2 linked regions of the Pyxidicoccus trucidator genome follow. The protein of the gene in region 1 interacts with the protein of each later gene in a pairwise test. Links are inferred from orthologs where the notes say so. Each region holds a gene or a part of one and is shown on either strand. Other genes may lie near its edges.

Region 1 (3,758 bases):
CGCGGAACTTCTTGCGCAGCTTCGTCACCGTCTCCACGTCCACCTTGGAGAACTCGGCGACAACGGCCGACTTGGTCCGCGAGAACTTCTCGTGGAGCTCCTTGATCATCTCTTCCTTCTCGCTCTTCAGCACTTTGACTCACCTCCTTCTTGGCCCGCCCCAATCAGGACGGGCGTGATGCCTGGGCCAAAGTGGCAGAGCGAGAGGAGCCTCCGAGAGGCACCACACCGCACCCTCAGTCTCGGCAGGGCTGACCTTACGGTCGTTTGAACCCCGGGTTGAGAGAACCGCCCGACCGGTTGCCCGGTTCCCAACGGGACATGTCCGCTCTTCCCTGGGTCCCTGCTGTCATGAACCAGGTCGGAACACCGCGTCTCGCGACGTGGCGCTCCAATTGCAAAAGCCGGGGGCCTATACCCCCGGCTTCAGCAAAGATCCAGAACTTTCGAACCTGTGACGTCAGACGGGCGACGGGCCTGACGACCCCGTTGGGGGTCTCACGCCCGCCTGCCCTCCTTGGCCGCCTAGCGGTGGCGAGCCTGGATTTCCGTGGTGTCGAGCTTGATGCCCGGCCCCATCGTCGTGGAGATGGCGATGCCCTGGAGGTAGACGCCCTTGGCGGTGGCCGGCTTGAGCTTCATCACCAGGTCCACCAGCGCGTTGAAGTTGGCCTCGAGCTTGTCCTGCTCGAAGGAGGCCTTGCCCATCTTCGCGTGGACGATACCGGCCTTCTCGGCGCGGAAGTCGACCTTACCGCCCTTGGCGTCGCGAACGGCCTTGGCGACGTCCATGGTGACGGTGCCCACCTTCGGGTTGGGCATGAGGCCGCGGGGGCCGAGCACCTTACCGAGGCGACCGACGACACCCATCATGTCCGGGGTGGCGATGACGGTGTCGAAGTCGAGGAAGCCCTCCTCGATGCGCTTCTGGAGGTCCTCGGCGCCGACGATGTCCGCACCAGCGTTGCCGGCCTCCGTCGCGCGCTCGCCCTTGGCGAACACGGCCACGCGCACGGTGGCGCCGGTGCCGTGCGGGAGCACCACGGCGCCACGGACCATCTGGTCCGCGTGCTTCGGGTCCACGCCCAGGTTGATGGCGACATCCACCGTCTGGTCGTACTTGGAGGCACGCGCCTCCACCGTCTTCTTCAAGAGCGCGAAGCCCTCGGAGATCGGGTAACGCTTCTCGCGGTCCACCAGCGCGGCGGCCGCACGGAACTTCTTCCCATTCTGAGCCATGACAGAAATCCTTGTCGTGAGTGGGGTGGGCGGCGGCCTAGCCGACCACGTCGATGCCCATGGAGCGCGCGGTGCCAGCAATGGTGTTCATGCAGGCCTCGAGCGACGCGGCGGTGGTGTCCTGGATCTTCTTCTTGGCGATGTCCTCGAGCTGAGCGCGGGTGATCTGACCCACCTTCTCCTTGCCCGGCTTCTTCGCGCCAGAACCCTTCTTCTTGTCGGTGTGCAGGCCCGCCGCCTTCTTGATGAGGATGGCCGCGGGAGGCGTCTTCAGGATGAAGGTGAAGGAGCGGTCCGCATACACGGTGATGATCACCGGGATGATGAGCCCTTCCTTGGCCTCCGCCTGCGTCTTGGCGTTGAACTGCTTGCAGAACTCCATGATGTTCACGCCCTGCTGACCGAGCGCGGGGCCGATCGGCGGGGCGGGGTTCGCCTTGCCGGCGGGAATCTGCAGCTTGACCTGTCCTGTGACCTTCTTCATCGGCTGACGACTGCCTTTCGAGGGGGTGGTACCAGCGGGCCGCCAGACGGGGAGGCCCTCCCACCCATGGGTCCGCGCCCGTCACCGGGCACGGAAGCGCGTGCGGCGCGGCCTCCAGATGGAGGGCGCGCCGCGAAAACACGAGCTAACCGGTGGTCTTCTCCACCTGCATGAAGTCCAGCTCCACGGGGGTGGCGCGGCCGAAGATGCTCACGAGCACCTTGACCCGGCCCTTCTCCGCGTTGACCTCTTCCACCGTGCCGTTGAAGTTGGCGAACGGGCCGTCGATGACGCGCACCGTGTCACCCTCGTCGAACTGCACCTTGGGCTTCGGCTTGAGCGTGCCCTCGGAGATCTGCGAGGTGAGCCGGGCCACTTCCTGGTCGGAGATGGGCAGCGGGTTCTGGTGCTGCGCCGTGCCCGGAAAGCCGGTGATCTTCGGCGTGTTCTTCACCAGGTGGAGCGTCCGGTCGTTCAGCTCCATCTGCACGAAGATGTAGCCAGGGAAGAACTTGCGGCGAGACGTCTTCTTCTCACCCTTCACCATCTCGACGACCTGCTCCATGGGAATCAGGATTTCGCCAAACTGGTCCTGGAGCCCTTCAAGGCGCACCTTCTCCTCGAGGCTCTTCTTCGCCTGGTTCTCGAAGTTCGAGTAGGTATGGACCACGTACCATTTCATCGCCATTACAGCTTCCCCCACACGCTGGGCAGCCATTCCACCATCAAGTTGTAGGCGATGGTGTCGATGAAGAAGAGCAGTACGGCGGCCACGAGCGAGGCGACGACCACGGCCATGGTCGACGCCCGGGTCTCCGACCAGGTCGGCCAGGTGACCTTCATCAGCTCGGAAGCCACATCGAGCGAGAGCGTGTGGGTGCGTGGATGGAAGTACGCGCCAACGGCCAACCCCACGGCGAGCAGGTAGCCAATCAGCGTGGACACCTTCCAGTCCATGCCCTCGATGAGGACGGGGTCGCCCCAGCCAAACCGGGCCCAGAGCAACCCGAAGACACGCTCCAGGAAGAGGGCCAGGATGATGCCGGCGAGGAGATAGAAGATGACCACGAGCCGCTTCGGGTCCATTGCCGAGCGGTTAGCCTGCTGGCTGGCCTCTGATGCCGTCGCCATGGTGCCTCACTGGGGTACTACGGATGCGAAAACGTGGGACTGCGAAAACACAGGAACCCCCGGTACCTCCAGGTACCGGGGGCCCCGCTCCCACTGAGAGTTGGCAGGCCAGGAGGGATTCGAACCCCCAACACGCGGATTTGGAGACCGCTGCTCTACCGTTGGAGCTACTGGCCTAGAACCTTCCCTGGAACTACCGACCTAGACCTTACCTTCCTTGTGGTCTTGATGCTTGCGGCACCGAGGGCAGAACTTGCTCAGCTCGAGCTTGTCCTGGCTCTTCCGCTTGTTCTTCGTGGTCGTGTAGTTCCGCTCCTTGCACACAGTGCACTCGAGCGAAATGATGGAACGATTGCCCTTCGGCATGACCTACCTCACCAGATACGAGAGGGGAAGGCTACCACGAAGGAGCCCTCCCCTCGAATCGGGACTGTTGAGCCCGGCAACCCGAAGGCCGCCCAGGCAAGTTACTCGATGATCTCGGCCACGACGCCGGCGCCCACGGTGCGACCGCCCTCGCGAACGGCGAAGCGGAGCTCCTTCTCCATGGCCACCGGGGTGATGAGCTCCACCTCGATAGCAATGTTGTCGCCCGGCATCACCATTTCCACGTTGTCCGGCAGCTTCACCGTGCCCGTCACGTCCGTGGTGCGGAAGTAGAACTGGGGACGGTAGCCCTTGAAGAACGGGGTGTGACGACCACCCTCCTCCTTCGAGAGGACGTAGATCTGCGCCTTGAACTTGGTGTGCGGGGTGATGCTGCCCGGCTTGGCCAGCACCTGGCCACGCTCCAGGTCCTCACGCTTCAGGCCACGCACCAGCGCGCCGATGTTGTCGCCCGCCATGCCCTGGTCCAGCAGCTTGCGGAACATCTCCACGCCCGTCACGACGGTCTTCTGCGTGG
Region 2 (6,084 bases), on another replicon or contig:
GCGCGGCACGCGTTGGGCAACGTGCAGGCCGAGGAACGCGTCGCCGGAGAGGGTCTCCGCGGCGTCGAGGAAGGCGTGCAGCGTGGCGAGCGGGAGGCTGAGCTCGGGCAGGAACGCGGCGTTGGCGGGGAACCCGAAGCGCTCCACCAGCGGGGACGGGTCGTGCCCCGTCGCACGCAGGTATGCGAGCAGCGGACCCACGAGCTGGGACCGGACCTCGGCCGGGGGCCTGGAAGGGGGCGGCGTCTCCACGCGGGGCGGGACGCTACCCCGTCCCGGGGGCGTTCACGAGGGCAGGCTATAGTCACGGCCCCTCGCCTCACGGGAGTGCTTCGCGTCCATGGACAACCTGGCCCACTCGCTCGTCGGTGCGTGGATGGCGGAGGCGGGGCTGAAGCGCACCACGCCGCTGGCCACCGCGACGCTGGTCATCGGCGCCAACCTTCCGGACGTGGATGCCGTCTTCGCCTTCGGGGGCACGGACGTGTCGCTCTACTGGCGCCGGGGCTGGACGCACGGCGTGCTCGCGCTGAGCCTGTGGCCCTTCGTGCTCACGGGGCTCATGCTGCTCTGGGACAGGTACGTCCGCAGGCGCAGGCACCCGGACCTGCCGCCCGCGCGCTTCGGCCCGCTGCTCGTGTGCTCGGTGCTGTCCGTGCTCAGTCACCCCGCGCTGGACTGGCTCAACACATACGGCGTGCGCCTGCTGATGCCCTTCGACGGGACGTGGTTCTACGGCGACACGCTCTTCATCGTCGACCCGTGGGTGTGGCTCCTCGCCGGTGCGTCCGTCATCATGGCGGATGCGCGTACGCGCCGCTCGGCCGCGGGCTGGCTGATACTGGGCGCGGCCACCACCGCGCTCGTCACCATCCCTGACTTCGTGCCGTGGCCCGCCAAGGCGCTGTGGAGCGTGGGCGTGGTGGCCATCCTCTGGCTGCGACTGCGGGCCTCGCACACCCTGTCCGCGCAGCGCGTGGCCACGGTGTGCGGCGTGGCGCTTGTCCTCTACCTGGGCGCCATCCTGCTGGGCTCGCAGGTGGCGGCGCCGGGAGCGCAGGCGTGGCTGCGCGCGCAGAACCTGCCCGTGGAGCGCACCATCGCCGGCCCGATTCCCGCGAATCCCTTCGTGCGGGACATCATCGCCCTGACGCCGGACCGCTATCACTTCGTCAGCGCGAACTTCCTGGCCGGGGAAGCAGACCGCTTCCGCTTCACCGACGCGAGCCAGCCGAGAGATACGCAACCCGGCCCCGTCATCCAGGCCGCCCTGGCCACGCCGGAGCTTCGCGGCCTCGCGAACTGGCTGCGCCTGCCGACCTATCAAGTCGCGGAGACGGCGGACGGCTGGCGCGTCCGCATCAATGACGTGCGCTACTCCCGCATGCAGAGCGGTGGGCTGGGCTCCGCCGTGGTGGAGCTGGACCGCGAGCTGCGGCCCGTGCGGGTACGGACCCGGGAGTAGGGCACCGTCCCTCGATGCCGGAGGGACGGTGACACCGCGCCGCGCCCTCAGCGCTTCAAGTCGATGCGCACCCACTCGCCCTGGGCGTCGCCGGGCAGCACGGTGAGGCCCTGGTTGCGGTAGGCCGCCTCCACGTCCGCGCGCTGGTGCGCGAGCACGCCCGCGAGCACCAGCCGGTCCTTCACCTTGGCCACAATCAGCGGCGCCAGCTCGATGAGCGTGTTGGCCAGGATGTTGGCCAGCACCAGGTCGAAGGTGCCGTCCACCAGCGTCAGCTCCTTCCCCGACACGTCGATGTCCGGCGTCCCGTTGTCCGTCAGGTTCTCCTGGGCCAGCTCCACGGAGATGGGGTCATTGTCCGTGGCCACCACCCGGCCCGCGCCCAGCTTCTTCGCGGCGATGGCCAGCACGCCCGTGCCGGTGCCCACGTCCAGCACGCTCGCGCCGGGGTGGTCCTTCATGTAGGCGTCCACCGCCGCCAGGCACAGCGCCGTCGTCGGGTGGTCTCCGGTGCCGAAGGCCATCTTCGGCTCAATCACCAGCCGCACCGCGTCCGCCGGCGCGTTCGCCACGTCCCACGGCGGCCCCACCCACAGCCGGCCCACGTGCACGGACTTGATGAGCGACTTCCACTGGTTGCTCCAGTCCTGCTGCGGCTGCTCCTCCAGCCCCACGCGGGCGGCGGGGAAGGACTCCTCCACCTGGGCCTGGGCGGCCTCGGCCGTCTCCCGGTCCTCGAAGTAGCCGATGACGATGGCCTCGCCCGGCTTCGGACCGCGCACGCCCGGCATGAGGGGCGCCTCGCGGTCCCTCACCTCGAGGCCCAGCGCGCCCGACTCATGGATGAGGTCCTGTACGGACTCGGACGCTTCCTCGGGCAACTCCACTGTGAGTGACAGATAGGTCTGGGACATGCGGGCCGTTTAATCCTCCCGTGTCTAGCGTGGAAGCGCCGTGAGATACCTTCGTTTCCTGGGACCCCTGGTCTTCCTGTCCGCCTGCTCCGGCCCCGCCGCGCCGGACGCGGCGGTGTGTCAGGATGTCGTCATCCGGCTGTGCCAGACAGCCTCCTGTCCCGGCGTGGGGACGGAGCTCGCCCCGGGCACCGACTGCGTGCTCTCCCTCCAGGAGCGCACCGGCTGTGGGGGGGTGGACTTCACCTTCACCTCGCCCACGCGAGAGCGGTTCCTGGACTGCCGCGAGCTGCTGCTGAGCAACGGCACCTCCACCGAGCAGCCGCCGGCATGTGACGACACCCTCCGCTTCCTCTTCGAGTGCCCGGACGTGGCGGGCTTCTTCCAGGGAGGTCAGCCATGAAGCGGCTCGGCGTGGCGGTGCTCGTCCTCGCGGTGGGCTGCGCGCCCCTGGACGTGGAGCGGCGCACCGAGCGCGGCCCGGTGGTGCGCACCTACACCCAGGAGAAGACGCTGGGCGAGCGCCTGCCCTTCGCGGACATACGGGTCCAGTGGCCCCAGCTCTCCGTCAGCTTCACCACGGCGGACATCTGCCGCACCGAGCACCACGAGGAGTACGCCGAGGAGGTCATCTCCACCCGCTACTCGCAGGGCGCGGCGGCGGCCGTGAGCTTCGGCGGCATCCTCACCGCGGTGGGCGGGGGCCTGCTGCTGGGGCGCTCGCTCTTCTCGGACTCGCCGGACCGGAGCGCCATCGACCGCGAGGGCCACTATGGCGCCTCCAGTCGCGAGGTGGCCACGGGGTGGGGCGCGGCGCTGACCATCCTCGGCGTGCCCGCGCTGGTGACGGGCCTCGTCATGCTCAGCCGGAGCGGCGAGGACCGCGAGACGCGCAAGGCGGATGAGATGGTGGCCCTGCGCGAGGTGCCCTGCCAGGCGAAGCCCTCGGACGGCGTGGTGGAGCTGGCCGGTGGCAGCGGTCCGCCGCCCCAGCCCCGCCTGACGTCCAATGGCACGCTGGTGCTCACCGCGGACGAGGTGCGAGACCTGTCCTTCACCGGCCTGCTGCTGGACGGCACCCCCGTCATCCTCAAGGAGGATGAGCAGGCCCGGCTGGAGACGTTCCGCACCTGCGCCACGTTGCTGGCCGCGCCGGTGGACCCGGAGGCATTGGCCCGCGAGGCGAAGAGCCACCCGGAGCGGCTGCGCATGAAGCGGGACCTCGCGCGCGCCTGCACCACGCTTCCCGGCGCTCCGGTCGGTCCGCTGCTGGAGGCCATCGACGCGGCCGTCGGTGGTGGGGACGCGCCTGCCTCCGGGACGACACCCGCGTCGACGCCGGGTTGACACCCGCTCCTCCCGCGCCACGGGACACAGTTCGCTAATCCACGCACCTGCCCTCCGGTACGGCGTTCAACCGGAAGCGCGTGTCCACCGTTTATTCCGGGCGAGGCGGTTGGCGGCGGCGAGCGGGCTCGTACGCAGCATGTGCGAGGGCCACGCAAGACTCACAGCTCGGGGGGCTGGGGCGGGGGCGTCGGCGTGACGTGCTCGAAGAAGGTTCCTGTCTCCCGCAGCGGATTCGCGGCTGTCCAGCCGTTGCGGAGTGCCGATGCGACGTCGTTCAGGGGGATTCTCGCTCGTCGAGGTGGTGGTCGTCCTCTCCATCCTCTCCATCCTCGTCAGCCTGTCCGTCATGGCGCTGGGTGTGCTGCCCGCGCGGGCTCGGATGTCCGGTGGAGTGCTGGAGCTGAACGCCGCGCTGTCCGCGGCCCGCTCCCACAGCCTGGGTCGCGGGGTGCGCACCGCGGTGCTCATCGACACCGCGGAAGGTGCGTCGGGGACGGACGTGCGCATCCGCTACTGGACGGTGGTGGACCCGTGGTTCCTGCTGGATGAGGCCATGGCGGCGAGCCCGCGCTGGAGCACTCCGGAGGAGCTGCTGCCGCCGCTGCCGGTACCGCCCGGCGTCGGGTTCCGCGTGCTGTCCTCGGGCCGCTTCGGCGAGTCCGTGCGGCTGGCGCCCTCGGGCTTCCGCTCGCTGGTGAGTCCTCCCATCCAGCCGGCCTGTGTCGACGCGCGGGCGCCCGCGGTGGAGCTGTCGTCGGGCACCATGGATGGCTCCTGGGCCTTTCCGCCTCCGTTCTGCCAGGTGCCCGACAACGCGCCCTGCACCTTCTGCTCGCTGGCCGGCGGCACGGTGCGTGGCGCCATCTTCTTCGAGCCGGACGGGCGCGTGGCGCTCCTGAATGCACAGGGCCAGGAGGACGCGCGCGGCGCGGGCTCCATCGTCTTCAGAGGGAGCGAAGGGGACGCCGAGGTGCGCGCCCTCGTGCTGCTGGACACCGGCTTGTTCCGCTCCTTCGAGGGGAGCCCGTGAACGCCATGCGCCCCTCCCACCCACGCCGCCGGGCCGCCGGCTTCACGCTCATCGAGGCGATGGTCGCCTCCGTCGTCTTCATGCTGGGGATGACGGGCCTGCTCGGCGCCATCATCCAGGCCCGCACCTCCACCGCCAGCGCCCGCCGGCACGTGCATGCGGTGGCGGTGGCCACGGACCTCGTCGCGCAGGTGCAGCTCTGGGCGTATGACGACGCGCGGCTGGTGCCCTCGGACTCGCCGTGCGCGGACGACCCCACCGACGGGGCCGGCGTGCTGCTGGATTCGAACGCTCCCGGCCATGCGGCCTTCCTCGCCTGCGCCCATGGCGAGACGCAGCTTCGCTCGCAGCCCTGGCACGGCCTGTCGGAGTCGGACTTCCCCGTGGGCGACGGCCAGTGGGACCGCTACCGGCGCTACTTCGTCGTCAGCGAGGTGGACGCGGACGGGCGCCCGGTGCCCGGGGTGCTGGCGCACTCGGGGGCGCGCAAGGTCGTCTGGGTGCTGGTGACGTGGAGCGAGGGCGGCACCGTCCGCCGCGTCACCAGCCAGGCCATCAAGTTCAACCCGGTGTCGCTCACGGGCATCAGTGGGGGGCGGTGATGCGCTCACGGCGAGGCTTCACGTTGATGGAGATGTTGGTGGGCACCACGGTGGCCATGCTCACCGTGACGGCGGTGGCCGCGGCCTTCATCGCCTTCACCCGGAACGTCTACACGCAGGAGGGCATCCGCGGAGGACAGGCCGGCCTGCGCTCGGCCCTCCATGATTTGACGCGGCAGCTCCGCATGGCGGGCTACGGCCTGGAGCCCGCGTATGCCTTCGGCGTGCCGGACGGCTGGGCGGGCTCGGGGCCCAATGCCTCGGACCGGCTGGTGGTGCGCTCGCGGGACTTGATGTTCAGCGCCGCCGTGTTGCACGAGGGCGCCTCCACTGGCGGAGTCCGCGTGGCGTCGCTGCCGGTGTCGCTGCGCCGGGGACAGGTGCTCCAGGTCGTCTGTCCGGGCGCCATGCGCTGGGGCTACGCGCGGCTGTCCGAGGACGTGGCCGCCGCCAACGGCCCGACGATGCTCTCGCTGGAGCGGCCCACCGGCACCTTCCCGGACCTGGGCGCGGTGTTCGACGAGCCCTGCTTCGACGGCGCGCCCGGGCTGCCCGCCCGCGTCTTCAAGGTGGACGTGCACGACTACTCCGTGCAGCTGGTGGACGAGGACAGCGACCCGGCCACGCCGGAGCGGCCCTATCTCTTCCGCGCTCATGGCCTGGGCATGAGGCCGGACGCACTGGGCGAGCCGGTGGCCGAGGGCATCGAGTCCCTGCGCGTCA

Evidence for each region. The genes of interacting proteins can lie anywhere in the genome.
Region 2: the proteins of rplK (region 1) and G4D85_RS03735 interact in binary tests that used the Escherichia coli proteins (3 or more experiments, as listed by UniProt). The link is inferred for Pyxidicoccus trucidator from one-to-one orthologs.

Annotation. Positions count from the first base shown.
Region 1 is NZ_JAAIXZ010000009.1:461,543-465,300, forward strand. What follows is about bases 1-2,870. They hold rplK (50S ribosomal protein L11), read right to left. Parts: upstream 1,724-2,870; coding sequence 1,277-1,723; downstream 1-1,276. Other genes in these bases: rplJ (50S ribosomal protein L10), read right to left, coding at 1-133; rplA (50S ribosomal protein L1), read right to left, coding at 526-1,239; nusG (transcription termination/antitermination protein NusG), read right to left, coding at 1,869-2,411; secE (preprotein translocase subunit SecE), read right to left, coding at 2,411-2,854. Also shown: rpmG (50S ribosomal protein L33), read right to left, coding at 3,056-3,220. UniProt on the Escherichia coli protein: Forms part of the ribosomal stalk which helps the ribosome interact with GTP-bound translation factors.
Region 2 is NZ_JAAIXZ010000001.1:878,854-884,937, reverse strand. The notes cover bases 447-3,279. They hold G4D85_RS03735 (50S ribosomal protein L11 methyltransferase), read right to left. Parts: upstream 2,380-3,279; coding sequence 1,513-2,379; downstream 447-1,512. Other genes in these bases: G4D85_RS03730 (hypothetical protein), read left to right, coding at 2,779-3,279; G4D85_RS49155 (hypothetical protein), read left to right, coding at 2,420-2,782; G4D85_RS03740 (metal-dependent hydrolase), read left to right, coding at 447-1,465. In the rest of the region: G4D85_RS03745 (AraC family transcriptional regulator), read right to left, coding at 1-201; more of G4D85_RS03740, read left to right, coding at 341-446; more of G4D85_RS03730, read left to right, coding at 3,280-3,726; G4D85_RS03725 (pilus assembly FimT family protein), read left to right, coding at 3,992-4,759; G4D85_RS03720 (type IV pilus modification PilV family protein), read left to right, coding at 4,765-5,361; G4D85_RS03715 (PilW family protein), read left to right, coding at 5,361-6,084. UniProt on the Escherichia coli protein: Methylates ribosomal protein L11.